Regions from separate parts of the Streptomyces sp. NPDC051738 genome, predicted to be linked through region 2. Evidence: riboswitches for the same ligand, from Rfam matches in the RefSeq annotation. Region 2 holds a riboswitch; the other holds the start of a gene.
What was found. Region 2 has a riboswitch for glycine ahead of gcvT (glycine cleavage system aminomethyltransferase GcvT). Riboswitches for the same ligand answer to the same signal wherever they lie in the genome.
Positions count from the first base shown of each region.

Region 1: linked by a shared signal. The riboswitch ahead of gcvP (aminomethyl-transferring glycine dehydrogenase) and the one ahead of gcvT (glycine cleavage system aminomethyltransferase GcvT) in region 2 are both predicted to bind glycine.

Region 1 is NZ_JBITCM010000032.1:6,947-22,524, reverse strand. Features, by position in the region: gene ACIA8X_RS43655 (ATP-binding protein) at 1-2,101, opposite strand, end outside; partial or broken gene ACIA8X_RS43650 (cation:proton antiporter) at 2,287-3,009, shown strand; gene ACIA8X_RS43645 (amino acid transporter) at 3,545-5,500, shown strand; gene ACIA8X_RS43640 (hypothetical protein) at 5,603-6,124, shown strand; gene ACIA8X_RS43635 (DUF1707 domain-containing protein) at 6,234-6,830, opposite strand; gene ACIA8X_RS43630 (molybdopterin-binding protein) at 6,940-7,335, shown strand; gene ACIA8X_RS43625 (molybdopterin-binding protein) at 7,414-7,833, shown strand; gene gcvP (aminomethyl-transferring glycine dehydrogenase) at 7,919-10,804, opposite strand; glycine riboswitch at 10,981-11,076, opposite strand; gene ACIA8X_RS43615 (PRC-barrel domain-containing protein) at 11,191-11,562, shown strand; gene ACIA8X_RS43610 (DNA polymerase IV) at 12,230-13,636, opposite strand; gene ACIA8X_RS43605 (MerR family transcriptional regulator) at 13,707-14,360, opposite strand; gene ACIA8X_RS43600 (bifunctional nuclease family protein) at 14,622-15,095, opposite strand; gene ACIA8X_RS43595 (MerR family transcriptional regulator) at 15,182-15,578, opposite strand, start outside.
Region 2 is NZ_JBITCM010000008.1:50,862-66,439, forward strand. Features, by position in the region: gene ACIA8X_RS20025 (hypothetical protein) at 1-2,492, opposite strand, end outside; gene ACIA8X_RS20030 (dynamin family protein) at 2,489-5,101, opposite strand; gene ACIA8X_RS20035 (septum formation family protein) at 5,351-6,076, shown strand; gene ACIA8X_RS20040 (L-serine ammonia-lyase) at 6,112-7,479, opposite strand; gene glyA (serine hydroxymethyltransferase) at 7,572-8,846, opposite strand; gene gcvH (glycine cleavage system protein GcvH) at 8,863-9,240, opposite strand; gene gcvT (glycine cleavage system aminomethyltransferase GcvT) at 9,384-10,505, opposite strand; glycine riboswitch at 10,658-10,756, opposite strand; gene ACIA8X_RS20060 (AAA family ATPase) at 10,927-11,601, shown strand; gene ACIA8X_RS20065 (enhanced serine sensitivity protein SseB) at 11,681-12,472, shown strand; gene ACIA8X_RS20070 (enhanced serine sensitivity protein SseB C-terminal domain-containing protein) at 12,688-13,443, shown strand; gene ACIA8X_RS20075 (ABC transporter permease) at 13,827-14,825, shown strand; gene ACIA8X_RS20080 (ABC transporter substrate-binding protein) at 14,864-15,578, shown strand, end outside.

The sequences.
Region 1 (15,578 bases), on a different contig from region 2:
GATCCTCCACATCCCCGACCTCGACGCCAGGGATGTCCACCAGCGCGGCCGGCAGGACCTCCTCCAGCGCGGTGGGCCGCAGGTTCAGCTTCAGCACGCCCGCCTCCAGCCGGCTGAGATCGAGGAGGTTCTCCACCAGACGGTTCAGCTTGGCCATGGACTCGTCGGCGGTGGCGAGGAGTTCGTCCCGGTCCTCGGCGGAGAACTCGACGTCCCGGCTGCGCAGTGACGTCACTGCGGCCCAGCCCGCGGCGAGCGGCGTGCGCAGGTCGTGGCCGACGGCGCGCAGCAGTGCCGTACGCATACGGTCGGCGGCCTTCACCGGCTCGACCTCGGCGGCGGCCTCGGCGAGCCGGGCCCGCTCCACGGCGGACCCCACGTGCGCGGCGAAGGCGGCCAGCACACGCCGCTCGGACGGGGACAGGTCGCGCCCGTGGAGCGCGAGGTAGGCACCCGGGCCCGCCGGTACCGCGGTCACTCCCGCGGTGTCGGGCGGCTCGTCGACCAGTTCGGCCGACTCCATGCCGAAGGTCTCCCCGGCTCGTTCCAGCAGGGCCGGGATCGTCTGGCCGCCGCGCACGATGCTGCCCGCGAGGGAGGACATGGTCTCCGCCTCGGCGGTGGCCCGGGCGGCTCTGCGGGACAGGCGCAGGGAGCGGTCGACGACCACGGCGACGGTGGCGGCGACCACGGCGAACACCGCCAGCGCGATCAGGGCGTTCGGATCGTCGAGCGTGAAGGCACCGATGGGCGGGATGAACCAGTAGTTGAGCAGCAGGGACGCGGTGACGGAGGCGACCACCGCGGACGCCACACCGCCTATGCGGGCCACGCCCACCACCGCGAGCAGGAACAGCAACGCCTCGCTGGTCAGGTTCAGGGTGCCGCGCAACTGCGCGAGGACGAGGGTGAGCAGCACCGGCAACACGAGTCCGGCGACCGGTCCCGCGATCAGCCGGGACGTGGAGAGCGTACGGCGGCGGGACGGCAACAGGGTGCCGCGGCCGGCCCGTTCGTGGGTGACCCGATGGACGTCGATGTCGCCCGAGAGCGCGACGACGCTCTCCCCCGTCCCGAGGCCCGTCACGAACCGTTCCAGGCGCCCGCGCCGACTGGCGCCGAGGACGAGCTGGGTGGCGTTCTCGGCGCGGGCGAACTCCACGAGCGTGGTCGCAACGTCGTCGCCGACGACCGAGTGGTAGCTGCCGCCGAGGTCCTCCACGAGCCGGCGCTGACGGGCGAGCGAGGCGTGCGAGGCACCCGCTGTCAGGCCGTCGCTGCGGGTCACGTGCACGGCGAGCAGGTCCCCGCCGGCCGACCGGGCGGCGATGCGGGCGGCCCGCCGGATGATCGTGTCGCCCTCCGGGCCGCCGGTCAGCGCGACCACGACCCGCTCCCGGGTCTCCCACACCCCGCCGATCGCGTGCTCGGCGCGGTAGGTGTTGAGGGCCTCGTCGACCCGGTCGGCCACCCACAGCAGCGCCAACTGCCGCAGCGCGGTCAGATTGCCGGGCCGGAAGTAGTTGGCGAGGGCCGCGTCGATCTTCTCCGGCGCGTAGATGTTGCCGTGCGCCATGCGACGCCGCAGCCCCTCGGGCGGGATGTCGACGAGCTCGACCTGCTGGGCGCGGCGTACGACCTCGTCGGGCATCGTCTCGTGCTGGGGCACCCTGGTGATCTTCTCGACCACGTCCTTGAGGGACTCCAGGTGCTGGACGTTGACGGCCGTGATGACATCGATGCCCGCGGCCAGCAGTTCCTCGATGTCCTGCCACCGCTTGGGGTGACGTCCGCTGCCGGGGATGTTGCTGTGGGCGAACTCGTCGACGATCGCAACCCGCGGCCGGCGGTCGAGCACCGCGGCGAGGTCCATCTCCTCGAACCGGCCGCCCCGGTAGCCGCACGGGAGCCGTGGCACGACCTCCAGACCGTCGAGCATGGCCTCGGTCCGTGGCCGCCCGTGGCATTCGGCGAACGCCACCACCACATCGGCCCCGCGGCCGGCGCGACGCCGCCCCTCATCGAGCATGCGGTACGTCTTGCCCACCCCCGGGGCCGCCCCGAGGTAGACCTTCAGCCGTCCGCGCGGTACTTCGTTCATCAGGTCTCAGCGAACCGCTCCGCGAGCCCCCGGGCAGACATCTTGACGCATCCCTGGCGCCTCTCACGTGGACGTTGACACTGTCTTGACAAGGCAAGGGCCGATAGGTGAAGGCGGTGTGCCGGGAAGTCTGGTCGGCTCGAAGCCATGGTGGCTTCGCTCAGGGCCCCCAGGGGGAAGTCGGCATGCGCGGCGTGGGTACGGTTCCCGCACTCGTGGTACTGACCACGTTGGTGGCGACCTTCGCACGCCGCCGCGGATACCCGCCCCCTCTCCTCGTGGTCGCCGGGCTGACCGTGGCGCTGCTGCCGGGCACCCCGCAGATCGAGATCAGCCCGGAGGTCATCGGCCTCGTCGTTCTGCCGCCGCTGCTGTACGCGAGTGCGGAGGAACTCTCCTGGCGTGAGCTGCGGCTGGTGTGGAAGCCCGTCGGCGTCCTCGCGGTGGGCCTGGTGCTGGCGTCGGCGGCGGCGGTCGGCGCGGTCGCGTCGGCGATCACGCCGCTGTCCTGGCAGCTGGCCCTGGTGTTCGGTGCGGTCCTGGCCAGCACCGACCCCGTGGCGGTCACAGCACTGGGCCGTCGGCTGGCACTGCCGCCCAAGGTGCAGGTCCTGGTGCAGGCGGAGAGCCTGTTCAACGACGCGACCTCGCTGGTGCTGTTCCGTGTCGCCGTAGGTGTGGCCGTGGCGTCGGCGGCCGCCGACTGGAGTGCGGCGGGCTCGGAGTTCGCCGTCCTCGCGGGCGGCGGCACGGTCATCGGCGCGGCGGTCGCGGCCGTGGTCGCGCTGATCCGGCGGCGCACCGAGGACCCGGTCCTGGAGACGGTGATCGCGCTGGTGACGCCGTACGCGGCCTACGTTCTCGCGGAGGCGGCCCACACCTCCGGCGTCACCTCGGTCGTGGTCGCGATCCAGCCATGAACGGCCTCCGTTGACGTGCTTCTGACGTGCGCTCAGGCCGGTTTGACGCGGATTGACGCGACACACCACCAGGCCGTATGAGTCCCACAAATACCTTGCTGAGCAGGGCCGTCCGGGCACGGAGCGCGACTGGATTCCCTATCGGCCGCCGAGAAGGCCACGGGCGTCAGTGACCTCACGGGACCGTGCCGCCGTCCCACCGCCGACGTCCGTGCGCCAGCGTGCGGGGCCGGGGCCGGGGCCAGCGCATGAGCCCTGACGCTGCGTGTCCGCCCCCACTCCACCCCCTGGCACCCCCACATACAGCCCAACCCCCGCCCTACGAGTCCGTGAGCTGAACTCTTGATGCACGCCCACCGCGGACAGAGCCAGTCTTAACGGAAGCTTGACGCCGCCCTGCCGATCATCCGTGGGCCCGGGCGTCACTCTCCGCATACGCTGGTGCCGCCGTCCGCGTGATGGCCGGAATCCGACGCCGTCCCGCAACCGCACATGGTGGCGTCCGCACATCAGGAGCACGCCGATGGCCACGACCGAACACCCTCCGCCCAGTCGCCTGCGCGCCTGGATGCTGGAGGGCCTGTCCGACATGGGCAAGGGCCATGGCCGCCAGGCGGAGCCGACCGAGTCCAAGCTGGAGCACAAGGGCCAGCCCTGGTACCGCGTCATGTGCCTCACCGGCGTCGACTACTTCTCGACCCTCGGTTACCAGCCGGGCATCGCGGCCCTCGCGGCCGGCCTGCTGTCCCCCATCGCCACCATCGTGCTGGTGATCGTCACCCTGGCCGGCGCCCTGCCCGTGTACCGGCGGGTGGCCGAGGAGAGCCCGCACGGCCAGGGCTCGATCGCGATGCTGGAGCGACTCCTGACGTTCTGGAAGGGCAAGCTCTTCGTCCTGACGCTGCTCGGCTTCGCGGCCACGGACTTCCTGATCACCATCACCCTGTCGGCGGCGGACGCCTCGACCCACCTGGTCGAGAACCCGCACCTGGAAAGCGCCCTGCACGACAAGCAGTTGGTGATCACCCTGATCCTGGTGGCACTGCTGGGCGCCGTGTTCCTCAAGGGCTTCCTGGAGGCGATCGGCGTCGCCGTCGCCCTGGTCGCGGGCTATCTCGCGCTGAACGCGGTCGTCGTGGCCGTCGGCCTGTACCACGTCGCCACCGAGGGACACGTGGTCACCGACTGGTCCAACGCCCTCACCGCCGAGCACGGCAACGTCTTCGTCATGATCGGCGTCGCCCTCATCGTCTTCCCCAAGCTCGCGCTCGGCCTCTCCGGCTTCGAGACCGGCGTCGCCGTGATGCCCCACGTCAAGGGCGACCCGGGCGAGACCGAGGAGGACCCCAAGGGCCGCATCCGGGACACCAAGAAGCTCCTCACCACCGCCGCCCTGATCATGAGCTGCTTCCTGATCGCGACGAGCTTCATCACCACCCTGCTGATCCCGGAGAAGGAGTTCGAGTCGGGCGGCGAGGCCAACGGCCGCGCACTCGCGTTCCTCGCCCACGAGTACCTCGGCAACGTCTTCGGCACGGTCTACGACGCCTCGACAATCGCCATCCTGTGGTTCGCCGGCGCCTCCGCCATGGCCGGCCTGCTCAACCTGATGCCGCGCTATCTGCCCCGCTACGGCATGGCCCCGCACTGGGCGCGCGCGGTGCGCCCCATGGTCATCGTCTTCACGCTGGTCGCCTTCCTGGTGACCTGGATCTTCGACGCCGATGTCGACGCCCAGGGCGGCGCCTACGCCACGGGCGTGCTGGTCCTGATCAGCTCCGCCGCGATCGCCGTGACCATCGCCGCCCGCGAGGCCGGCCAGCGCAAGTGGTTCATCGGCTTCGCGGTCATCTCGGCGGTGTTCCTCTACACGACCGTCGTGAACGTCATCGAGCGCCCCGACGGTGTGAAGATCGGCGCCTGCTTCATCGCGGGCATCATCCTCATCTCCCTCCTCTCGCGGCTGCTGCGCGCCTTCGAGCTCCGCGTGACCAGCGTGACGCTCGACCCCATGGCGGAACGTTTCGTCCGGGACATAGCCAGCCGCAAGATCCGGTTCATCGCCAACGAGCCGGACCGTCGGGACAAGGCCGAGTACCGCGACAAGGTCGAGCAGATCCGCACCGACAACGACATCCCGGGCCAGGAGGACTTCGTCTTCGTCGAGGTGACGGTCACCGACCCGTCGGAGTTCGAGGCGGGCCTGACGGTACGCGGCGAGGTCATGCACAACCGCTACCGCGTCCTCACTCTGGAGTCCGCCTCCATCCCCAACGCCCTGGCCGCGCTGCTCCTGCACGTCCGTGACACGACCGGTTGCATCCCGCACATGTACTTCGAGTGGACCGAGGGCAACCCCTTCACCAACTTCCTGCGCTTCTTCCTCTTCGGCCAGGGCGAGGTCGCCCCGGTCACCCGCGAGGTGCTGCGCGAGGCCGAGCCCGAGCCGGCCCGGCGACCACGGGTGCACACCGGCTGAAACGCCTGCGGCCATCAGGATCGCGTCAACGATGACTCGTAAGGCGTCAGAACACCGTCACGGGCGGTCACTCGGGCGCCCCGGCCACCTACCGTCGATCGTGTGCATGGCAGACGACCGCGTCCGGCCCCGACCGGCGACCGCCACTGGCCAGGCAGCGTGCGGTTCGCCATGGGCTGCACCCTGACCTTCTTCGCCATGACCCTGTTGGTCGACTGGGACGCGGACACCCTGACACCCTCCCGCACCCTGCTCTGGCTGGCGATGACGGCCGCGCTCTTCACGATCCTGCTCCCTCAACGCGTCACCGCCGGCCCGGGATGGCTGGCGGTCCAGGGGCTCGTACGACGGCAGCGGGTACGGACGGACGCCCTGGTGGCCCTACGGCAGTACGGCGATCTCTCCGCACACCTGATCCTGCGCGACACCGACGGCCGCCGCCTGGAACTCGACCCTCGCACCCTGATCGCCAACCCGCTGCTGTGGCACGAGCTCGACAACGGGATACGCCGCTCGCGGGAGCGCGGGACGCTACGGGAAGGCACGGACGTACTGGAGAAGCTGCGGCACCAGATCGACGACGCGACGGCTCGGGCGGTGCTCCGGGAGTCGGGGATCTACTGAGCCCGTCGAGCAGGGCATCGGGGATCTGCTGAGCCCGATACTCACGGCGCCCGGGACCCACTGAGCCCGAGACTCACGCCGTCCGAGATCCAAGGCATCCGAGATCCACTCAGCCCAACACCCACGCCGCCCGAGATCTGCTGAACGGCGTACGCCGAGCGGGCCCCACCACGACCCGCCCGTACGCCTTCCGCCCCGCGATCTCGACCCGCAGCACGACCGGCACACCGGCGTCACCGGCAGGACGCGCCTTGATCTTGGCGTATTCGACGGCCAAGGAGTCGGTGTCCACCACGACGCCAGGCCGGGTGACCAGCCTCAAGGTGCCGCCCTGCATGTCGAGGTCGATGCGCAAGGTCCCGTCGGCTATCACCGCGTGCGTGAAGTCGAGGGTCACGTCACCCCAGGACGACTTGATCTCCAGCCGCCGCGGCACCACCCACCCCTCACCCCGCACGAACGAGCCGCCCTGCTGCTCGATACGGACGACATCCTTGGCCTCGACTCCGCCCGGCACCGGCGACAGATCCGCCCTCAGCGCGGCCAACTCACCCAAGGTGCGGGCGGAAAGGGCGGCGGTCACCCGCTCGTCCAGCTCCTCCATGCTCAGCCGGCCGTCACCCGCCGCGGCGTTCAGCACGTCCACCACGCGGTCCCGGTCCACGTCCGAAGCCCGCAGCCCCGTCCGCGACGGCTCAGCCGACATACCCTCACCCCGATCACACGCCATCGACCCCACTAACGCCATATCGCGTTATACCCAACGGCCAACCCCCTGCCCAGGGTTCCCAGCGATGCCCCCTATCGTGACCGGCATGCACTCCTACACGATCGGCCAGGCGGCGCGACTGCTGGGCGTGAGCCCCGACACCGCCCGCCGCTGGGCGGACGCGGGCCGGGTGGCCACCCACCGCGACGAGGCCGGACGGCGCCTCATCGACGGCACGGACCTCGCCGCGTTCTCGGTCGAACTCGCCAAGTCCGGCAGTGGCGAGGAGGAGACGTCGTACACGTCCGTCCGCAACGCCTTCCCCGGCATCGTCACCGCGATCAAACTCGGCGACGTGGCGGCCCAGGTCGAGATCCAGGCCGGCCCGCACCGGCTGGTCTCCCTCCTCACCCGCGAGGCGGTCGAGGAGCTGGGCCTGGAGGTGGGCATGGAGGCCACCGCCCGCGTGAAGTCGACGAACGTCCACATCGACCGCACGTAACCGGACAACAGCGGGCACTACGGTAGGAATCGCTAGCCCAAGCCGCCACAAGCCCCTACCGTCTGCGAGGCGTCCCCCATGAGCCTGAGCATCCGCAATCAGCTCCCCGGCACCGTCACCGCCATCACCCCCGGCGAGGTCATGGCAACGGTCAAGGTCCGCCTCGCCGGCGGCCAGGACCTCACCGCGGCGGTCACCCTGGAGGCCGTCGAGGACCTCGGCCTGACCGCGGGCACCGCCGTGAACGCCCTCGTGAAGGCCACGGAGATCTCCCTCGCCACCGCCCCGGTCAAGGGCCTGTCCATCCGCAACCAGCTCCCCGGCACGATCACCGGCCTCGCCACGGGCGGCGCGATGGCCTCGGTCAAGATCGCCGTGGACGGCGCCGACCTGACCGCGGCCATCACCAAGGACGCCACCACCGACCTCGCCCTGTCCCCCGGCGTCCCCGTGGTCGCGCTGGTCAAGGCGACGGAGGTCGCACTGACGACGACGTGACGCACAAGGGCTCCGCCCCGGCCATGGACGGCCGGGGCGGAGCCCTAAGTTCAGCTGCGTCGGTACGGGTACGAACCCGTGAACGTCAGTCCTCGTACGCATCCAGCGGCGGGCAGGAGCAGACCAGGTTCCGGTCACCGAAGGCCTGGTCGATCCGGCGCACCGGCGGCCAGTACTTCTCGGTGGCCGACACCCCGGCCGGGAACACGGCCTCGTCACGGCCGTACGCGTGCTCCCACTCCCCGCCCAGCGCGCCCGCGGTGTGCGGGGCGTTGCGCAGCGGGTTGTCGTCGGCGGGCCACTCGCCCGACCCGACCTTCTCGATCTCCGCGCGGATGGCGATCATCGCCTCGCAGAACCGGTCGAGTTCGGCCAGGTCCTCGGACTCGGTCGGCTCGATCATCAGCGTCCCGGCCACCGGGAACGACATCGTCGGCGCGTGGAAGCCGTAGTCGATGAGCCGCTTGGCCACGTCGTCGACGCTCACCCCGGTCGCCTTGGTCAGCGGCCGCAGATCGATGATGCACTCGTGCGCGACCAGCCCGCCCGGCCCGTTGTAGAGCACCGGGTAGTGCGGCTCCAGCCGTTTGGCGACGTAGTTGGCGGACAGCACCGCCACCTGCGTGGCCCGCTTGAGTCCCTCGCCGCCCATGAGCCGGACGTACGCCCACGAGATCGGCAGGATCCCGGCGGAGCCCCAGGGCGCGGCCGAGATCGGCCCGACTCCCGTCTCGGGCCCGGCGGCGGGCTGCAGCGGGTGGTTCGGCAGATACGGCGCCAGGTGCGCCCGCACGGCGACGGGCCCGACGCCCGGACCGCCGCCACCGTGCGGAATGCAGAACGTCTTGTGCAGGTTCAGGTGGGACACGTCACCGCCGAAGTGCCCCGGCTTGGCAAGCCCCACAAGGGCGTTGAGGTTGGCGCCGTCGACGTACACCTGCCCGCCCGCGTCGTGCACCTGCGCGCAGATGTCGGCGACATGCTCCTCGAACACACCGTGCGTCGACGGGTACGTGATCATCAGCACCGACAGCTCGTCGCGGTACTGCTCGATCTTCGCCCGCAGGTCCTCGACGTCGATCTCGCCGTCCTCGGCGGTCTTCACGACGACGACCTTCATGCCGGCCATGACGGCACTGGCGGCATTGGTCCCATGCGCGGACGACGGAATCAGACACACGGTCCGCTGCTCGTCCCCGTTGGCCCGGTGGTACCCGCGTACGGCGAGCAGCCCGGCCAGCTCGCCCTGCGACCCGGCGTTGGGCTGGAGCGACACGTTGTCGTAGCCGGTGACCTCGGCGAGACGTTCCTCCAGCTCGCGGATGAGCGTCAGATAGCCCTGCGCCTGCTCGGCGGGCGCGAAGGGGTGCAGCTGCCCGAACTCCGGCCAGGTGACCGGTTCCATCTCGGTCGTCGCGTTGAGCTTCATCGTGCAGGAGCCCAGCGGGATCATGCCGCGGTCGAGCGCGTAGTCACGGTCGGCGAGCCGGCGCAGGTAGCGCAGCATGGCCGTCTCGGAGCGGTTCTGGTGGAAGACGGGGTGCGTGAGGTACTCGTCCCCGCGCAGCAGCCCACCCTGAAGACCGTCCTCGGCCGCCGCGTCCAGCGCCTCGATGTCCCCCTCGACCCCGAACGCCGTCCATACGGCGCCCAGTTGGGCCCGCGTGGTGGTCTCGTCGCAGGCGATGGACACCTGGTCGGCATCGACGAGACGCAGGTTGACGCCGTTCTGCCGGGCGGCGGCGACGACCTCGGCGGCCTTCGCGGGCACCCGCACGGTCAGCGTGTCGAAGTAGGCGCCATGCACCACCTCGACCCCACCCGCCGCGAGCCCCGCGGCGAGGACGGCGGCATACCGATGGGTCCGCAGAGCGATGCCCTTCAGCCCCTCGGGCCCGTGGTAGACGGCATACATCCCGGCCATCACGGCGAGCAGCACCTGAGCGGTACAGATGTTGCTGGTCGCCTTCTCCCGGCGAATGTGCTGCTCACGCGTCTGCAGGGCCAGCCGGTACGCCTTGTTCCCGTCGGCGTCCACGGACACGCCCACGAGCCGACCGGGCAGGCTGCGCGCGAACTTCTCGTGCACGGCCATGTAGCCGGCGTGCGGCCCACCGAAGCCCATCGGCACACCGAACCGCTGCGTCGTCCCGATCGCGATGTCCGCCCCGAGCTCACCAGGGGACTTCAGCAGGGTGAGCGCGAGCAGGTCGGCGGCGACGGAGACGAGGGCACCGAGCTCGTGAGCCTGCTCGATGACGGGCTTGATGTCCCGTACGACACCGGAGGCGCCCGGGTACTGGAGGAGCACGCCGTTGATCTCACGCCTGGCGATCTCGGCGGGGATTCCCTCGCTGAGGTCGGCGACCACGACCTCCACACCCGTCGGCTCGGCGCGGGTCTCGATCACGGCGATGGTCTGCGGAAGGACGTCCGCGTCGATCAGGAACAGACCCTTCTTGTTCTTTCCCATGCGCCGGGACAGGGCCATGGCCTCGGCGGCCGCCGTGCCCTCGTCGAGCAGCGAGGCGCCTGACGTCGGCAGCCCGGTGAGATCGGCGACCATGGTCTGGAAGTTCAGCAGGGCTTCGAGCCGCCCCTGCGAGATCTCGGGCTGGTACGGCGTATAGGCGGTGTACCAGGCGGGATTCTCCATGACATTCCGCAGAATGACCGGCGGAGTGAACGTCCCGTAGTACCCGAGCCCGATCATCGAGTCCAGCACCTGATTGCGGTCGGCGAGCGACCGCAGCTCGGCCAGCACCTCGGCCTCGGTACGCGCCCCCGGCAGATCGAGGGAGTCGGCGTTCTTGATCACATCCGGCACCGCGGCGGCGGTGAGCTCGTCCAGCGAGCCGTACCCGACATGGGCAAGCATCTTGGCCCGAGCCTCATGATCGGGACCGATGTGACGCTGCTCGAAGGGAATACCCTGCTCGAGCTCGGAGAGCGGAATGCGATGGGCGGTCATTGCGGAGGCCTCCTGGTCTGACACGACCTTCGAGGGGCACCACGGCACGGGTACCCGGACGGCCTCCCCCTCTGTCATCTCAACCTGAGAGCTTCACCGGGCCACCCGAGGGCTCCCGGCTTTCACCGTCGGTGAGAGCGGAGGCCATCGACACCCGCCCTGCTTTCCAGAGTGACCTCGTCCGTGCGGTACGTGTGCCTGAGAGATTCCGGGGAGGATTTGCTCCTTCGGCGCCTCCGATGGTGTCCGGAGGACTCTCCCGCACGGGGTCAGCAGCCGCTAGCAAGACTACCAGCGAGGTCAACGCACGAACCTTCGAGTGGCCGCACTCACCAATGTGCCCTTTCGTAGTGCTTACGGATGAGTTGCGACCAAGTGGAGGGCCCGTGCAGACCGACATCGATCCGCGCAATCTGATCGGCCGCAAGGCCTTCGACCGTGACGGCACCAAGATCGGCACCATCGACGAGGTCTACCTCGACGACGCGACCGGAGTGCCGGAATGGGCGGCGATACGCACCGGCCTGTTCTCCCGGGACGCCTTCGTCCCCCTGGAGCCCAGCGAACTCGTAGAGGGCACCCTCCACGTCCCCTTCGACCGAGCCCTGATCAAGGACGCCCCCGACTTCGGCGTAGGCCGCCACCTCTCCCCCGAACAGGAACTCCAGCTCTACCACCACTACGGCCTGAACGTGGCACCTCCGCCCCCCATCCCAGACCGAGACTTCGGCAAGCTGGCAGGCACAGAGGACACCTGACCCACCCCACATCAGCCCCGACGAAACGTCTGCTTCACCCCACAGCAGCCCCCACCAAACGCCTACCTCACCCCACAACCACCATCACGGCACTCCAGCCCCACCCCATAACAGCGCCTGCGGCGGCACGCCTGCTCACTCCACAACAGCGCCCACGACACACGTGCCCCACCCCCACGACACTCCGTTCCCTCCCCACAGCCGCTCTTACGGCATGCCTATCTCACCCTCCTACAACGCGCTCCATCCCCAACGACCCGCTGCAGTTCCTAAGCCCTTCCTCACGCACCTGAGGCCACACCCACCCCAGCCACCGGCCTGCCCCGCACAGCCCACGGGACCCAAGCCCACCCAGCCCGCGGACAGCCACGCCGCCAGGACGGAACCCACCCAACCTGCGGGCAGCCACACCGCCAGGGCGGAACCCACCCAAGCACGCACAGCCCCCGGGTCCCCGCCACCCAGCCTGCGGACAGCCATGCCGCTGGCACGGAACCCACCCAGCCTGCGGGCAGTCGTGCCGCTGGGGCGGCACGGGTGGGCGCAGGCGGCACCACGCAAGCGCGGACGAGCGTCCCCACCTCCAGCGCAACCACAACCCCGGCCCGGCTCGGCAGCCAAGCTCCCCAGGCCCTCCGCCACCCCACACCCCCAGCCAACCCGCCCCCTAGCCGCCCGGAACCGCAGACGCCACCCCCGAGTCCCCCTCCCCGCCCCCCGTTCCCGAACCCCCAGGTCTTCGCGCCACCAGCGGCAACGGCTCGGCCGACTCCAACCCCGGATCGTCCACCCGAAACGTCCGCACCCGCCCCGGCTCCGACCCAGGCGTCTCGAACCGCACAGTCACCCGCCCTAGCCCACTCCCCTGTACCCACCCATGCCCATACTCGACGTGCCGCACGTCATGCCCGGCAACCCACCGCCGCTCAACAGGCACGACTTCCCGCTCCTCCGCAGGCTCCCCCTGATCCCCCTCCTCCTCGGCGAGCTCCACCCGCTCCCCCGCCGCCTGCGCGAACAGATCCTCCTGCGTGTAGTCGGCCAACCCACTCACCCCGACCCCCAGCAGCCGCACACCCCCCGTCGTGTCCACGGCATCCAGCAACCGCGCCGCAGCCTCCCGCACCACCGCCGGATCATCCGTAGGCCCCCGCAACGTCTCGGACCGCGTCAGGGTGGAGAAGTCGTACCGCCGCACCTTCAGCACGATCGTCCGCCCGGACAACCCGGCCCCCCGCAACCGCCGCACACAACGGTCGGCCAGCCGCTGCACCTCAAGCCCGACCCGGACCCGATCATGGATGTCCACGTCATACGTGTCCTCGACGGAGACCGACTTGGCCTCCCGCTCCGCCACCACAGGCCGATCGTCATGCGCCAGCGCCATGGCATACAGGGCACGACCATGGGCGTTGCCCAGCAGCCGTACGAGCTCGTCCTCCCCCGCCTCGGCGATCTCGTCGACCGTGTGGATCCCGGCCCGCCGCAGATGGTCCCCCGTCGCCGGCCCCACCCCCGGCAACGTCCGCACGGACATCGGCCCGAGCAGCGCCCTCTCGGTCCCGGGCTCGATCAGCACCAGCCCATCGGGCTTGGCCTGCTCCGAGGCGATCTTCGCCAGCATCTTGGACCCGGCCAGCCCCACCGACCCCGCAAGCCCCGTGACCGCCCGTATGTCGCCGCGCAGCTTCGTCCCCACCAGCCGCGCCGACCGCTCGTCCCAGGCCACTCCCCCGGCGTCCAGGTCCACGAACGCCTCGTCCAGGCTCAGCGGCTCCACCAGCGGCGACAGCTCCCCCAGCAGTCCCATCACCAGCTCGCTGATCTCCCGGTAGACCGCGAAGCGCGGGACGAGATACGCGGCATTCGGCGCCAGCCGACGCGCCTGGGCCGTGGGCATCGCCGAGTGCACCCCGAAGACCCGAGCCTCATAGGACGCGGTGGCAACGACTCCACGCGGCCCGATCCCACCGACGATCACGGCCTTCCCGCGCAGGCTCGGCTTGGATGCCTGCTCCACCGAGGCGTAGAAGGCATCCATGTCGAGATGCAGGATCGTGGGCGCGTTTCTCACATCTCCGATGCTGCCTCACGCCACTGACAATGCCCCGCTACGACCGCGCTGCGACGGCCACTCAGACTGCTCAGACAGCCCGATTACGCCGCCGAGCCAGCTCATCGGCGGGGTTGTGCCCGACCAACGTCTCCCCGGTGTCGATGCGCTCCCCGTGCAACTGCGACAAGGCACTCTCGACGTCCCGCCACACCACACCCACGGCGATCCCGAAGATCCCCTGCCCACCCTGGAGCAGCGCATGAACCTCGTCCGGCGAGGTGCACTCGTACACCGTCGCACCGTCGCTCATCAGCGTCATGCGCTCCAGATCACGAAAGCCCCGCTCCCGCAGATGCTGCACGGCGGTCCGGATGTTCTGCAGCGACACACCGGTGTCGAGGAACCGCTTGACGATCTTCAGGACGACGACGTCCCGGAAGCTGTACAGCCGCTGTGTCCCCGACCCGTACGCGGGCCGCACGCTCGGCTCGACCAGGCCGGTGCGCGCCCAGTAGTCGAGCTGCCGGTAGGTGATACCGGCGGCCGCACACGCCGTCGGACCGCGGTAGCCGATCTCCTCGGACTCCATGGACGCCGCCCCTCCGCCGCTGCTCGGCACGGCCGTCGGTCGCTGCGGAGCGTGATCGGTCGCGCTGCCCTGAAGCGGGTACGGTCCGCTCGTCCTCGCCCCGAGACTGGGCCCGGAAGCGCCCCCACCCGCACCGTCGCCGCTGCTTCTCACGCCGACCTCCGTCCTTGACCTGCCTTCTCGACGGTAGGCAGTCACCAGGGGTGCGTCAACGATCGCCACACTCGGCACGCCGAGTGATAATCACCCTAGGAGTGGTTTCCCGCACCCCACCGCGGGGAAAGGCTAGCCGAATGCGCTCGAACGAGGCCGCGGGACGCTCTCACTCGCCGCAGGCAAATGCCGGCATTTGAGCCGCAACCGACTGCGGGCCACCCGTTCACGGACCACGAGCCGCAGACAGCCCACGCCGCCTCACTGACTGCTGGTGCCGAAGTCCTCGGGCGAGATCTGGTCGAGGAACTCGCGGAACTTCTCCACCTCGTCCTCCTGCTCGTCCGGAATCGCGATGCCGGCATCGTCGAGCACCCCGTCGCTGCCGTAGATCGGCGTTCCGGTGCGCAGGGCCAGCGCTATGGCATCCGATGGGCGGGCGCTCACCTCGACACCGCTGGCGAAGACCAGCTCGGCGTAGAAGACGCCCTCACGCAGATCCGTGATGCGTACTTCGGTGAGCTCCTGACCGACGGCCTCCAGCACGTCCTTGAACAGGTCGTGGGTCAGCGGTCGCGCGGGGGCCATGCCCTGCTGGGCGAAGGCGATCGCCGTCGCCTCCCCCGGCCCGATCCAGATGGGGAGGTAGCGGTCGCCTCCCACTTCGCGCAGGAGCACGATCGGTTGGTTGGAGGGCATTTCCACCCGGACACCTACGACATCGAGCTCGTTCACACAGCAACCCTAGGCCGTGCTCGGGACGTTTGGGTAGTCGGGCCGAGAACGGCTGGCCGATCCGGCCGATCCCGGGTATGCCCGGCTCAGGGCAGCTGCACCCCGAGCGCGGTCTGCACGAGCGCGGCATGCAGCTTCACCGTCAGCCCCGCCAGCTCCTTCGCACGGGCCTCCGCGTGTGCCCTGGTCTGCGGGTTGCGGTGGCGCCTGAGGGGTGCCACGACCTGGTCCACGAGCCCGGCCTCACGGTCGGCCGCCGCCTTCATCACCCGCAGATGCCTCGGCTCGATCCCGAACCGCCCCAGCTCGGCGACGAGGGAGGCCACGGTCACCGCCTCCGCCTTGTACGCCCCGCCCGGCAACGGAGCGATCAGGCCGTACGACTCCCACTCCTCAAGCTCCTGCTCACCGATCCCGGCAGCCACGAGCAGCTCGGCGCGCCCCACCCGGGCCACCGCGGGCCCCTCGACGGGCTCCAGCACG
Region 2 (15,578 bases):
ACGATGGTGCGTCCGTCCTCCAGGGCGTCCACGGCCCCCTGAGAGGTGAAGGAGGTCTGGCGCACCTGCTCGGCCCAGGCGGCACCGATCGAGGTCGCCGTCTTGGCGTACTCCCGCTCCACCTCGATGTTCGCCGGGTCCCAGTCCAGCTCGCGGCCCTTCCCGAGCCGCCGTATCAGCACCTCGCGCACCAGCGGCATGGCGCTGGACTTGCCGGTCAGGATCACGCGGTCGAGCGGCTCGTCCTTGAGCAGCCGCTCGCCGAGCAGGCCGTCGGCGAGGGCGGCGACGCCTTCCATATGGTCCTCGACGAGGCGCCGGAACCCGGCGGCGTCCAGTTCGAACTCGACGCCGGTGCGCGGGTCGCCGCCCCGGCCGAGACTGTCCAGCAGACCGGAGAGCTCCTGTTCGCCGAAGCGGTACGGCGACGGACCGCTCGCCGAGGTGGACTCGGAGCCGCCCAGATGGATCTTCGCCTGTTCGGACAGGCTCCACAGCTGCTCGAAGGTCCAGCGCATCCTGCGGAGTTCGCTGGCGGGTGCCGTCCGCCAGCAGGTCGGCACCACGGCCTCGGCAAGCCTGCGGGCCTGGGAACGCCGTTCGGACTGTGCCGAGTGGGTGTCCCGGGCCAGGCTCCCCGGAAGATAGTGACCGGCATCGTCGAGATAGACGGACTTGGCCTCCTGGAGATCCGACCGGAACCGCTCCGGGTGCGCGGCGATCAGCCGGTCCGCCAGCTCCGACTTGAGCCAGTGGAACACCGAGAGGGTCAGCAGCTCGCCGCCGAGCCGGGTGTGGCCGCTCGACCCCTGCACGGTCGGCGTCAGCGTGTAGTGCCGGCCGAGCCGGTCCGCGTCGGGGTGCCTCAGCACCTCGACGGGCGTCGTGTCCCGCAGGGTGAGCGTCAGCAGGGCGATGTCCAGGGTCCCGCCGCCGATGTCGATGGCGAGGATGTTCTGCGTCCAGGCGCTCCCCGACCCCAGTCGGCGCGAGCGGGCCCGGAACGCTTCCACACCGAGGCCCGGATCGCCGCCGAAGTCCCGCATCACGAAGAACATGACGGCGGCCACGGCCTCGTCGAAGTGCATCGACACCCGGCTGACCCCGAGCCCCTCCGACACCAGCGACTTCAGGGCGCGCCGCACGTCCGGGGTCGCGACCGTCGGGTAGGTCACGACCAGGTCGTTGAGCCGGCCCGAGCCGAGGCGGCCGGGGTCCTGCCGGGAGATGTAGCGGTCGGCGCGGTCGACCAGGTATTCCAACGCGGACCGGATGAGCATGTCCGAGGTGGGCGGCGGACGCCCGGGCACTTCGTCCAGGACGCGTTCCCTGCCGAGCTGCAGCTTGAGTCCGCGCACGAAGGCCGGCGGCTCCTGTGCGACGCCGCCCGCCGGCGTCATGGCGGCGGGCAACCGCTCGGGCTCTCCGAGGCGCACGGTGAGCGGGTCGGTGGACAGCACCTCCAGCCGGCTGGACACCTCCGCCGTACCGTCGCCCAGCTCCACCGGGAACAGCCGCATCTGTTCCAGGGGCGGTACGTCGAACGCGGCGTCGTAGCAGCGGTGCAGGCGCGTCGCGAGCTCGGCGCGCAGCAGTTGGGAGCAGTCCGGGAGCCGCTGCTCCAGGAGCAGGCACAGCCGGAACAGCCCTGCGGTCCCGGCCTCCGCCCCGACGAGCTCGGCCGGGGACCGGGGGTCGGCCGTCCCGCCGTCGCTCATGCCGGCCTGGGCCAGGGCCAGCACGGACTCCCACTCGCCCCTGACGAGGTCCGGATACGGCTCGCCCAGCACATGCTTCAGGACTCCCGCGCGCAGCCGCGCCACCCGGGCCGGGGAGAACGGCTCGCGCACCTTGAACTGACCGTCGTACAAGGTCACCGTGGAGTTGCAGGTGCCGTAGTCGATCGCCGCGTGCCCCAGGTACTCGTCGTCCCTGTCGGGAACGCGGCTTCGCGACCGTACGGCCGCGGCGGCCGGCCCGGCGGCGGGGAGCGGGGCCCCGGGGACGGCCGTGGCGAGGGTCGGCGTCGGCTGCGCGGCCGTCGGCACGTCGGGCGGCGGCGCGGCGGGGGAGAGGAAGGACACGGCGCAGTGGGCGCCGCTGCGGAAGGGGATGCCGCGTACCTCGCGGCCGGTCAGCGGATCGATGTGGAAGTACTCCACGTCGACCACCAGCCGCAGCGTCGTGTTCCCGTGCGCGTCCACGAAGCCCGGATGCGGGACGGGGGCCGGCCGTATGTCGTACGTCCCCTCGATACGGCGGCCGCGTGGATCGGCGCCCTGCCAGGCGTCGGCCATGCGCGCGGCCCAGTCCCGCGCGGACGGCGGCAGCCCCTCGGCCCGGCAGGTGAAGTACTCCACCCACACGGGACCGGTGCCCGCATCCATGGGCACCAGCCGGACCGTGGGCAGCGTGTACCAACCCTGCGCGTCGGGACGCAGCTCGACGGCGCCGGCCCGGTCCGTACCCAGAAGCAGCGTCTGCAGGCTCATGGCGCGGTTCCCCCGTCATAGGGCCCTTGGCCGAAGGGCTGTCCACCGAACGGCCCGCCGGAATCCCAGGGGTTGGCCGCCGTATCCCAGTCGGCGGGCTTCCAGGAGTAGGCCGAGTTCGCGGCGCGCAGGCTCAGTTGCTCGGCGAGGCCCGCGAGTCCGCGTTCGCTCTCCTTGCCCCCGGCGACAGCGGTGACCAGCGCACCGGTCAGCGCGGGCGCGCGCAGGTCGTGGATGAAGGCGTCGGCCTGGCTCCACAGATGGGCGGCCACCAGCCGCTGTCGACGGGCGAGCCCCGCCAGGGCCTGATGGAGAACCATCGCCGTCATCTCCCGCCGGTGGCGCGCGATGGTGGTCTGGTGCCCCGAAGAGGCGTCCGCGCCGGAACCGGCGAGGTTGTCCGGATGCCAGGGCAGGATGTGCCCGGTACGCAGCGGGAAGCGCTGGCGCACCTGATCGTCGTCCACCTGCGGTTCCCCCGGGTCCGTGTCGCGCAGCGCCTTCTCCGCCTCGTCGCGCAGCCATTGCAGGGACGCGGCGCGGGGGAGACGGGCGGCGAGCCGCTCACCCTCGGCCGAGGAGCGCAGCAGCTCGTAGGCGTCGGGCGTGACCACCGTCGCCAGTTCGCGCGCGGCTTCCACGACCCGCTGCTGATACCCGAGCAGCCAGGTCTCCACCGCCGCCAGCAGCCGTGCCGAACCGGCCGCCTCGACCTCGCGGCACGCGTCCCGGAACTCCGGGAAGAACTCGTCCGTCCGCACGGGCACCCGGTGGTCGCCCCGGAGCCGACGCGCGTCCACCCGCTCCTCATGCACCGTGTCCAACAGCCGGTTCCAGGACGGCCAGGTGTAGACACGCTCGGCGGTGTCCCGCTCCAGCTCCGTGAAGAGACTCGGACCGGGACCGCCCCTGGTCCGCCGCGAGTACAACCGGTGGGCGTCGAGGAGTTCGACGGCGGAGCGGTCCCGCACGTCCGTCCACACGGCCGACAGCACGGTGAGGCGCTGGCTCACCGCCGTGTCGGAGCGGTGGTCCACCCGACTGCGGCCGCCCGACGCCTCCAGGGCCGTCTGCAGCTCACGCAGCGCCTCGACGACGTCCTCGCGGCGTTCGGTGAACTGGTCCAGGCGCAGTGCGGCACCGTGCCGGGCCACATGGTCGCCCAGACGCCGGCGCAGCCGGGCCAGGCCCCCGTCGTCCGCGAAGTCCGCGAGCATCCGGTCCAGGCCGCCGCTCAGGGCGTCGGTGCTGAGCCGCCGCCCGATCTCGCGCCAGATCGCCGCGCGTACGTCTGCTTTCGGCAGCTGGAAGTCGAGATCGCACTTGTCGCGGAACACCTTGCTCACCCGTTCGTGCCGGCCGTCGGCGCTCAGCGCCCGCATGGCCGAGGTGAGCAGGACACGGTCGGCCGGCCCCATGGAAGTCGGAGTCGGATGAGGTGGGGTCACCAGGCGCTCGGCGCTCGCGAGCAGGTCCCGCAGGACCGGCATGCCGCGCAGCAGCTCCTCCCTGGTGAGCGGTTGGGTGTCACGCGCGTAGGACTCGAGCACCGGATCGGCGACGCGCAGATCGTGGAACCGGCTGATCAGCGCGATGACGGTGTCCTCCATGGAGTCCGCTCGCTGCGCCGCACGCCACATCCGGAAGATGCGCTGCGGTGTGTCCTTGGCGCCGCCGCCGGCGTTGAGCAGCATCAGCAGGCTGTGGACCGAGTGCAGTTCCGCACCGCACACGTACTGGTCCCGCACGGCACTGAAGTCGCTGTTGAGCCCCGGAAAGTCGAGGAAACGCAGCTCCGCTCCGGGAAACTCACCGAGGTCCCAGACGGACGGGGCCACCCGTACCTCCCGGACGACCCTGCGGATCAGGGGGAGCGTGGCGCGCAGCAGGCCCGTGGTGAGCGACGCTCCGAGGCCGGGGCCTGCGGGTGCGCCGTCCCGCGGACGGTGCCGGCCGCGGGGATCGGCCCCGCGCTCCGTGTCCGCTCCCGGCAGGACGACTGCGGCGCGCGCGAGCTCCTCGTCGAGTTCCGCGCTCTGCCCCAGCAGCGGGAGACCGGATTCGTGCATCCGCCTCAACGCCTGGTCCAGGGAGGCGAGTTCCTGGAGCACTCCCGCTAGCGACTGGGCCAGAGTGCCGGTCAGATACGTGTCCCGGAAGCGCAGCAGCTCACCGCAGTCGGGCTCGCGGATCGGCAACTGCCGTAACTGGTCCACGACTTGTGCGGGCAGACCGCTCTGGGCCTGGTCCGCCAGCTCGTTCCTGAGGTGGCGCAGGTAGTCGAGCGTCTGCGCCTGGCTGAAGTACTCCACGCGGACGGCGGACTCGTACGACTCGCCCGTCTCCGAGGACGCCGCCCTGGCGTGGATCAGGGTGACGTTCCCGGTCACCGCCTCCTCGCCCACCGGGAGGAGTTCGGGCAGCCCCAACAGCAGCCCGAGGAGCAGGGACTTGCCGGCACTCATCTCACCGACCAGGCCGATGCTGAACGGTGCCCGGGCGCTCTCCTCGGCCCTGCGCAGCGCCTCCAGCGCGCGGCGGTGCGCTTCGCGGACGGCGGGTTCGGCTTCCGGCCCGTCGGGCTGATGCCGTGTCAGCAGCGCCGTCAAATCCGACGCGTCCGCTGCGCAGCGCGCCAATTCCCCCAAAGACACAGCTCACCTCCCGGCCCGCACCGGTCGTCGACACGGCCGGTGTACGTTCCGCCCCCGAGCGGATGCGGCACCACCGTAGGGGTGCGGAATACCTGAAGAAAGGCATATAGAAAAAGAATCTTGATAGGGGAGTACTAAATAATTAGTCATGATTTATTGGGCATTTGAGGTGGACGGGACCCGCCCGCTGTGCACGATGGCTGCATGGGATCGCCCGACGTCCCCGGTCAGGGGGAACCGCCGGATCCGGAGCCGCCCTACCGGCCCTGGCCCGGCGAACAGCTGCCGTACACACCGTCCACCGCCTCGCCCGGCGACTTCTCGGAGCCCGTCCAACCGCCCCGGCGCAGACATGCGTGGCTACGGGCCGCTGCCCTGCTGGTCGCCGTGGCGGGCATCTCGACGGGCGCCGCGCTGTTCACCCAGAGCGACGACGACGGGCCCACCGGCGACGTCAGCGGGATTGGCATCGAGACGACGGTCGACGAGCCGACCCCTCCGGACGACACCAGTCCGAGCGAGCCCGAGCCTGAACCTGAGACCGAGCCAGAGACCGAGCCCGAGGAGACATACGTCGACGACCTATCCGTCGGAGACTGTGTCGACGCGACGGAGAGCAACGCCTTTGTGCTGATCGTTCCTTGTGATGGCCAACACGACATGCAGACCTTGGCCGTCACGGAACTTGAGGACAGCTACGAGTACCCGGGCGGAGACTGGGTCGATGAGGAAGCCGAGACGCTGTGCTACGAGGCCTACTCGGACGTCGCGGAGAACTGGACGGTCGAGGAGGAGGACGCCCTCATGTGGGACAAGGTCGTGCCCGATCCCGAAAGCTGGGAATCGGGAGACCGTACGGTCGTGTGCTTCCTGGAGTCCCTCGACGAGGAACCGCTGGAGGAGGACTGGCTCGCCTACTCCTTCTACTGACGGAACCGGACCGTCCAGCTCGGACGGTGTGCCGCTCAGCACTCGATGATGTTGACCGCCAGCCCGCCCCGCGCCGTCTCCTTGTACTTCACGCTCATGTCCGCGCCCGTGTCCTTCATGGTCTTGATGACCTTGTCCAGGGACACCTTGTGCGAACCGTCCCCGCGCATCGCCATCTTCGCCGCCGTGACCGCCTTCACCGCGGCCATGCCGTTGCGCTCGATGCAGGGGATCTGGACCAGGCCGCCGACCGGGTCGCAGGTGAGGCCGAGGTTGTGTTCCATGCCGATCTCGGCGGCGTTCTCGACCTGTTCGGGACTGCCGCCGAGGACCTCGGCCAGCGCGCCGGCGGCCATGGAGCAGGCGGAGCCGACCTCGCCCTGGCAGCCGACCTCGGCGCCGGAGATGGAGGCGTTCTCCTTGAAGAGCATGCCGATGGCGCCGGCGGCGAGCAGGAAGCGGACCACGCCGTCCTCGTCGGCGCCCGGCACGAAGTTGATGTAGTAGTGCAGGACGGCGGGGATGATGCCCGCCGCGCCGTTCGTGGGGGCGGTGACGACCCGACCGCCGGCGGCGTTCTCCTCGTTCACGGCCATCGCGTAGAGCGTGATCCACTCCATCGCGTGGGCCAACGGGTCGCCCTCCGCGCGGAGTTGGCGGGCGGAGACCGCGGCACGGCGGCGGACCTTGAGGCCGCCGGGCAGGATGCCCTCCCGCGACATCCCCCGCGACACGCACTCCCGCATGACCCGCCATATCTCCAGCAGGCCCGCGCGGATCTCCCCCTCGGTGCGCCAGGCCCGCTCGTTCTCCAGCATCAGCGAGGAGATCGACAGGCCGGTCTCCTTCGTCAGACGCAGCAGCTCGTCGCCGGTGCGGAAGGGATACTTCAGCACCGTGTCGTCGAGCTTGATGCGATCCGCGCCGACCGCCTCCTCGTCGACGACGAAGCCGCCGCCCACCGAGTAGTACGTCTTCGACAGCAGCTCCCTACCGGAGGCGTCGTACGCCCACAGCGTCATGCCGTTCGCGTGGTAGGGGAGTGCCTTACGACGGTGCAGGACCATGTCGTCGTCGAAGGAGAACGCGATCTCGTGCTCGCCGAGCAGCCGGAGCCGGCCCGACGACTTGATCGCCTCGACCCGCTCGTCCGCCGTCTCCACGTCCACCGTCCGCGGCGAAGCGCCCTCCAGACCCAGCAGCACCGCCTTGGGCGTGCCATGGCCATGACCGGTCGCGCCGAGCGAGCCGTACAGCTCGGACCGTACCGACGCGACGGAGGGCACCAGGTCCTCGCCCCGCAGTCGACGGGCGAACATACGAGCCGCTCGCATCGGGCCGACCGTGTGGGAACTCGACGGACCGATGCCGACCGAGAACAGGTCGAAGACCGAGATGGCCACGGGGACTCCTCAATACGGGGTGGTGCAGAAAGTTTCTGCGGGGTGCCCCGCCCGCTCACTGACCAGTGTGCGGGACACCCCACAAAAAGGAACTACTTGTTCAGACCGGGGTACAGCGGGTGCTTGTCCGCGAGCGCCTTGACCCGGGCCTTGAGCGCGTGCGCGTCGTAGGCCGGCTTCAGCGTCTCGGCGATGACGTCGGCGACCTCGGTGAAGTCATCGGCGGTGAAGCCGCGGGTGGCCAGGGCCGGGGTGCCGATGCGCAGGCCCGACGTCACCATCGGCGGGCGCGGGTCGTTCGGGACCGCGTTGCGGTTGACCGTGATGCCGACCTCGTGGAGGCGGTCCTCGGCCTGCTGCCCGTCCAGCTCGGACTCGCGCAGGTCGACCAGGATCAAGTGCACGTCCGTGCCGCCGGACAGCACGTTCACGCCGGCCTCGCGGGCATCGGCGGCCGTCAGGCGCTCGGCGAGGATCCGGGCGCCCTCGACCGTGCGGTGCTGGCGCTCCTTGAACTCCTCGCTGGCGGCGACCTTGAAGGAGACCGCCTTCGCCGCGATCACATGCTCCAGCGGACCACCCTGGAAGCCGGGGAAGACGGACGAGTTCAGCTTCTTCGCGAAGGCCTGCTTGGCGAGGATGATGCCGCCGCGCGGGCCGCCGAGGGTCTTGTGGGTGGTGGAGGTGACCACGTCCGCGTGCTCGACCGGGTTGGGGTGCAGCCCGGCCGCGACCAGTCCGGCGAAGTGCGCCATGTCGACCCACAGGTAGGCGTCGACCTCGTCGGCGATGCGGCGGAACTCGGCGAAGTCGAGCTGGCGCGGGTAGGCGGACCAGCCGGCGATGATCACCTTGGGCCGGTGTTCCTTGGCGAGCTTCTCCAGTTCGGCCATGTCGACCAGGCCGGTGGCGGTGTCGACGTGGTAGGCGACCACGTTGAACTGCTTGCCGGAGAAGTTCAGCCGCATGCCGTGGGTGAGGTGGCCGCCGTGGGCGAGGTCCAGGCCCAGGATGGTGTCGCCGGGCTGGGCGAGGGCGAACAGGGCGGCCTGGTTCGCGGAGGCGCCGGAGTGGGGCTGGACGTTGGCGTACTCGGCGCCGAACAGCTCCTTGACCCGGTCGATGGCGATCTGCTCGGCTACGTCGACGTGCTCGCAGCCGCCGTAGTAACGGCGGCCCGGGTAGCCCTCGGCGTACTTGTTCGTGGCGACCGAGCCCTGCGCCTCCATGACCGCGACCGGCGCGAAGTTCTCGGAGGCGATCATCTCGAGAGTGGACTGCTGGCGCTCCAGCTCGGCGTCGAGCGCGGCGGCGATCGCCGGGTCGAGCTCATGCAGGGGCGTGTTCAGAAGCGACTTGTCAGACATAAGGGGCTACGACTCCTCAGCCGGCGGTGTGGGCGACGTACTCGTCGGCGGAGAGCAGGTCGGCCGGCTCCTCCGTGATGCGTACCTTGAACAGCCAGCCGCCCTCGAAGGGCGCGGAGTTCACCAGGGCCGGGTCGTTCACCACGTCCTCGTTGATCTCGGTGACCTCGCCGGTGACCGGGGAGTACAGGTCGGACACCGACTTGGTCGACTCCAGCTCGCCGCAGGTGTCACCCGCGGTCACGGTCGTGCCGACCTCGGGGAGCTGGGCGTAGACGACATCGCCGAGCGCGTTCGCCGCGAACTCGGTGATGCCGACCGTCGAGACGCCGTCCTCGGCGGTCGACAGCCACTCGTGCTCCTTGCTGTAGCGCAGCTGCTGGGGGTTGCTCATGGCCTGAATTCTCCTGTACGCGCGGGAGTGGTGATGAATGGGGGACTGCTGGAAACGTGCGTGAGCAGCGGAAATGTGCGCAGGGTCACGCGGTCGCCGCTGTCAGTGTGTACTTTTCGGCGCTGGATCCGCCGCATCCACTGTTACTTCTGGCGCTTGTAGAACGGCAGCGCCACGACCTCGTACGGCTCATGACTGCCGCGGATGTCCACGCCGACCCCGGCCGTGCCCGGCGCCGAGTGCGCCGCGTCGACGTAGGCCATCGCGATGGGCTTGCCCAGCGTGGGGGAGGGCGCACCGGAGGTGACCTCGCCGATGACCTCGCCGCCGGCGACGACCGGGTACCCGGCCCGCGGGACGCGACGCCCTTCGGCGACCAGGCCGACCAGGACGCGCGGCGGGTTCTGCGAGGCGCGGTCGGCGGCCTCGGCGAGCGCCGCGCGCCCGACGAAGTCGCCCTCCTTCTCGAACTTCACCACCCGGCCGAGCCCGGCGTCGAAGGGGGTGAGGGAGGTCGACAGCTCGTGGCCGTACAGCGGCATGCCCGCCTCGAGGCGCAGCGTGTCCCGGCAGGACAGGCCGCAGGGGACCAGGCCGACGCCCTCGCCCGCCTTGGTCAGCGCCTGCCACAGCTCGACGGCGTGCTCCGGCTTCACGAACAGCTCGAAGCCGTCCTCGCCGGTGTAGCCGGTGCGCGCGATGAGGGCGGGGACGCCGGCGACGGTGCCGGGCAGGCCGGCGTAGTACTTCAGACCGTCGAGGTCGGCGTCGGTGAGGGACTTCAGGATGCCGGGCGACTCGGGGCCCTGGACGGCGAGCAGCGCGTAGGCGTCCCGGTCGTCACGGACCTCGGCGTCGAAGCCGGCGGCGCGCTCGGTCAGCGCGTCCAGCACGACCTGGGCGTTGGAGGCGTTGGCGACGATCATGTACTCGGTCTCGGCGAGCCGGTAGACGATCAGGTCGTCGAGGATGCCGCCGTCGGCCCGGCAGATCATGGTGTAGCGGGCGCGGCCGACACCGACGGAGGCGATGTTGCCGACGAGGGCGTGGTTCAGCAGCTCGGCCGCCTGGGGTCCCGTCACCGTGATCTCGCCCATGTGCGAGAGGTCGAACAGGCCGGCCTTGGTGCGTACGGCAAGGTGCTCGTCGCGCTCGGAGCCGTAGCGAAGCGGCATGTCCCAGCCGGCGAAGTCGGTCATCGTCGCGCCGAGCGAGCGATGCAGGGCATCGAGCGCGGTGTGACGGAGTTCTCCTGTGCTGCTCATCGGTCGGTCGTCTCCCAGGGCAAGACATCAAGGGCGAGGTCGTTCCTCCCCATCTGTCATCGGAACCTGAGAGGTTCGCCGTGATCCCTGGAGGACACGGCTTGCACCTTGGGTGGGGCCACTGGAACCAGCGGCCCGCTTTTCAGATGTGCCTCGCCCGCGCGGTAACGGGGCCTGAGAGATTCAAGGGAGGGACTTGCTCCTTCGGCGCCCCAGCGGTGGACTGCTGGGGACTCTCCCGCGCGGATTCAAGCGGCCGGTATGCAGTTGGCGGGCACATCATTGCACGGCGGGCCCGTCTTCGGCAGGCCGAGTCTGTAACCAGCTTGTGGCAGGAAGCGAACGAAAATGCGAGAGATCATCCATTACCTTCTCTTTACGCTCAGTGGGGATAGGGACTCCTGACCCCCGGAGGAGGACGATGACGGTGAACCGCACCACGGCGTACGCCACGACCTCGGGCCTCGCGCTGCCCAAGCAGCCCGCTGCCCCCGTTGTCGAAGCCCGCGCCACGTGCCCCGCGCCCGTGGTCCGCGATCTGCGCGAGCGCTCCGGCCGCAGCCCGCACGCCCTGCTCTTCGGCCCCCAGGACCTCGTGGTGGTCACCGGTCTGCCCGGCAGCGGCAAGTCCACGCTGATGAAGCGGACCGTGCAGGGCGTCCGTATCGACTCCCAGGACACCCGGGACCGCTGGGAAGCCCTCATGCCCGGCTTCCTCCCCTACGCCGTCTACCGCCCCCTGGTCCGCCTCGCGCACTACGCCGGACTGCGCCGCGCCCTGCGCTCCGGCGCGGGCGTCGTCGTGCACGACTGCGGTACGCAGGCCTGGGTGCGCGGCTGGCTGGCCCGCGCGGCCCGCCGCCGGGGCGGCGCCCTGCACCTGCTCCTGCTCGACGTCACCCCGCACACGGCCCTGGAGGGCCAGCGCGAGCGCGGTCGCGGTGTCTCCCGGTATGCCTTCCTGCGCCACCGCAGTGCCGCCGCCCGGCTGCTGCGCTCGGTGGAGAAGGGTGACCTGCCCCAGGGGTGCGGCTCGGCGGTGCTGGTCGACCGCTCGGCGGCGGACGTCCTGCGCCGGATCGGGTTCACGGGCTGAGCGGCCGTAGACCTGCTCGGGCCGGACACCGGATAGCCTTCTGAGCCACAGACGTGGTTCACAGCAGGCGGTCATTCAGATGGACTTCCCAGCGGATCTCCCCGCGGACTTCCCGGCACACCCGCACCTCCACCCGCACGGCGGCTGGCCCGGCAACGAGCTGGAGGAGGTGCTCTCGGCCTCCCTCGGCCTGCCGTCGGCGGGCGGACGGATCATCGAGGTGCTGGGCCGCAGCTTCGTCTGGGTGCCCCTGCCCAACGGCGGCGGCCCGCACAGCGGCCCGCTGGACCTGCCCACCGTGCAGATCGAGGGACAGGTGTACGTCCCGGTCTTCAGCTCCGAGGAGCAGTTCCGCCAGGTCGCCGGCTCCCACATGGCGTACACCATCGCCCCCGCCGTCGAGTTCGCCCGCGGCCTGCCCCCGCAGGTGGGCATCGCCGTGAACCCCGACGGCGTGGTCGGCGTCCCCCTGCCCCCGACGGCGGTCGCCGAGCTCTGCCGCCAGGGGCGCACCCCGCTGGACGGCCTCACCTCCGGCGGTCGCGTCAAGCTCTACGAGCCCGACTGGCAGGAGGACCCGATCGACTTCCTCGCCGCCGCCTCGGCCGAGTTCGCGCAGACCGGCGTGGTCGCGACAGCCCGCCGCTGCCTGGCCGCCATCGAGACGGCCGCCCCGGTGATGTTCATAGGCGTCGAACTCACCCACTGGGAGGGCGACTTGCGCGCCGCCCCCATGGACGCCCTCGCCCGCACCCTGGGCCGAACCCCGCTCCCGTGGCCGGTCAACCTGGTCCTGCTGGACGTGGCCCAGGACCCGGTGATCGAGTGGATGCGCCAGAAGGTCCGCCCCTTCTATCAGCGGGACTTTTAGCGTCCCTAGGGGGGCAGCGCCCCTGAAAGGGGCGCGGGGCTGTATACATGTGCGGCTCCGCCGCGTGGGCGCGACCAGCCACAATTGCACCCGCACTCGCGCACGCGGAACAAGCCCCGAGCTACTGGGCGCCTAAGCTGTCACTCAATGCGGGGCAACACATAGAAGGGGCGGTACCAGAGGTGAGCGCGAGCCTCAGCGGCAGCGTCGAGCACATGCTGCGCCAGGTGACGCCCGGGCGCTACGACGCCTACGAGGCCCTCCTGCGCGCGCTCGCGACCCCGTCCACCGGCCAGGTCTGGATGCTCCTGTGGCACGGCCAGTCCGGCTCCCCGGACGCCCAGTACGGAAACATGGGGGTCGACGGCTACGGCTACGCCCCGTGCGTCACCTCCGCCCAGGAGCTGTCGGCCAGCGGCTGGAACCGCTCGTACGAGGTGGTCGACGGCGTCGACGTGGCCCGCACCCTCTACCCGGACCACTTCGGCCTGTGGCTGAACCCGCACGCCCCCGGCGGCGGCGTCGGCATCCCCTGGCTCGACCTGCGCCGCATCGCCACGGGCCTGGACCGCCAGCCCGCCGGCCCGCTGCGGCTGTCGGAGCCCGGCATCGAGATCCCGCAGTTCTACGCCCTGCTCGCACAGAACGCCCACCGCACCCCGGCCGTCCGCTCGCTGCGCCGCGCCTGGGTGCAGCCGGCGCTCGGCGCGCCGTATCTCGCCATCGGGCTCGACGTGTACGACACCAGCCCGCCCGCCGTGGACTCTGTGCGCTCGATGATGTCGCAGTCGATCGGCGCGGTCCCGGACGGGCTGCCCGTCTCGACGGTGGCGATGTCCGACGAGTGCGATCCGGTCGCGATGTGGATGCGGGCAAGTGCCCGCCCCTTCTACGACCGTGAGGCCCACGCGGCCGCCCCGGCCCAGGCCCCGGCGGCCGGGTACGGCTACCCGGGCCCGTCTCCGTACTGACGGGCCGGCTGACGGCCTCCCCGGTCATGGGTGAGCCGTACCCGTACCCGTGCCCTGCGCGTTGCTGCGGTCTCTGCGTGACGTCCACATTTCTTCGCGCGTAGATAGCGGCGAATAGTCGCGAATGTCTGCGATTTGGCCACTGTGTCCCAACTGCCTCCCGTCCGGGAGGCACTATCTGGTGTTCGGATAACGGAAACCCTCGTGCTGCATCACGGTTGCGCATACTTTCTTCGCCAGGCCTGGCGGGTGATCGCGGCGACGTTGAAGACTCCCCAGTCAGACGCGGGATCGGTCGATCCCGCGATCGGGTGAAAGTCGACAAAGCCGTAATCCGCGGCAGGTGTAGGCCGGTTACCGCCGGCGAGAGGGGTCAGGTCACTGTGGCCGCACCGATCGAGACCACTGGGGCGCAGGCCGAGGTGCAGCCGGAGGCTGTACTCGTCGGCGCCGACAAGGGGCAGATCGAGGGTCGTTCCCTGGGGCAGATCGCCTGGTCCCGTTTCAAGAAGGACAAGGTCGCCGTCGCCGGCGGGGTCGTCGTGATCCTGCTGATCCTGCTCGCGATCCTCTCCCGCCCCATCCAGGCGATGTTCGGCCTGGACCCCAACGCCCTCAACCAGGATCTGATCGACCCCAACACCTCGCTGCCCAAGGGTGACTTCGGCGGCATGAGCTGGGACCACCCGCTCGGTGTGGAGCCGAAGTTCGGCCGGGACATCGCCACCCGCATCCTGGAGGGCTCCTGGGTCTCGCTGGTCGTCGCCTTCGGCGCCACGATCCTGTCCAACACGATCGGCGCCGTCCTCGGTGTCGTGGCCGGCTACTACGGCGGACGGGTCGACACGATCATCAGCCGGCTGATGGACACCTTCCTGGCGTTCCCTCTCCTGCTGTTCGCGATCGCCATCTCCGCCACCCTGCAGGGCGGTGCCTTCGGGCTGGAAGGCCTGCCGCTGCACATCAGCGTGCTGATCTTCGTCATCGGCTTCTTCAACTGGCCTTATCTGGGCCGCATCGTGCGGGGTCAGACGCTGGCCCTGCGCGAGCGGGAGTTCGTCGACGCCTCCCGGGGGATGGGGGCCAAGGGGCCGTACATCCTCTTCCGGGAGCTGCTGCCGAACCTGGTGGGCCCGATCATCGTCTACTCGACGCTGCTCATCCCGACCAACATCCTCTTCGAGGCGTCCCTCAGCTTCCTCGGCGTCGGCATCCAGCCCCCGCAGGCGTCCTGGGGCGGCATGATCAACCAGGCGGTCGACTACTACCAGGTCGACCCCCAGTTCATGATCGTGCCTGGTCTGGCCATCTTCGTGACCGTGCTGGCGTTCAATCTGCTCGGTGACGGTCTCCGTGACGCTCTCGACCCGCGCAGCCGCTGACCTGCGGCCGCGGAGAGAGTCCAACAGGTTTTCCAACAATGGAGGGGAAGCAGACCATCATGCGAAGGTCAGCGCTGGCCGCGATCGCGGCCATCGGCAGTGCGAGCTTGCTGCTTTCGGCTTGCAGCAAGGCCGATGACAACTCGGACAACAACGGAAACAAGTCGGCTGGGGCCAACGCAGCGACCAAGGGTGTCGTCAACGCCTCCACCCAGAAGGGTGGGACGGTCACGTACGAACTCTCGGACGTGCCGGACTCCTTCGACCCCGGCAACACGTACTACGCGTACATGTACAACCTCAGCCGGCTGTACGCCCGCCCGCTGATGACCTTCAAGCCCGCCGCCGGCGAGGCCGGCAACGAGCTGGTCCCGGACCTCGCCGCGAGCGCGGGCGTGCCGAGCGACGGCGGCAAGACCTGGACGTACAAGCTGCGTTCGGGCCTGAAGTACCAGGACGGCACGCCGATCACCTCGAAGGACGTCAAGTACGCCGTCGAGCGCTCCAACTTCGCGCGTGACGTGCTCTCCCTCGGCCCGAACTACTTCCAGCAGTTCCTCGAGGGCGGCGACAAGTACAAGGGCCCCTACAAGGACAAGAGCGCCGAGGGCCTGAAGTCCATCGAGACGCCGGACGACACCACGGTCGTCTTCAAGCTGAACCGCGCCTTCCAGGAGTTCGACTACCTGGTCGCGACGCCGCAGACCGCGCCGGTGCCCCAGGCCAAGGACAAGGGCATCGACTACATCAAGA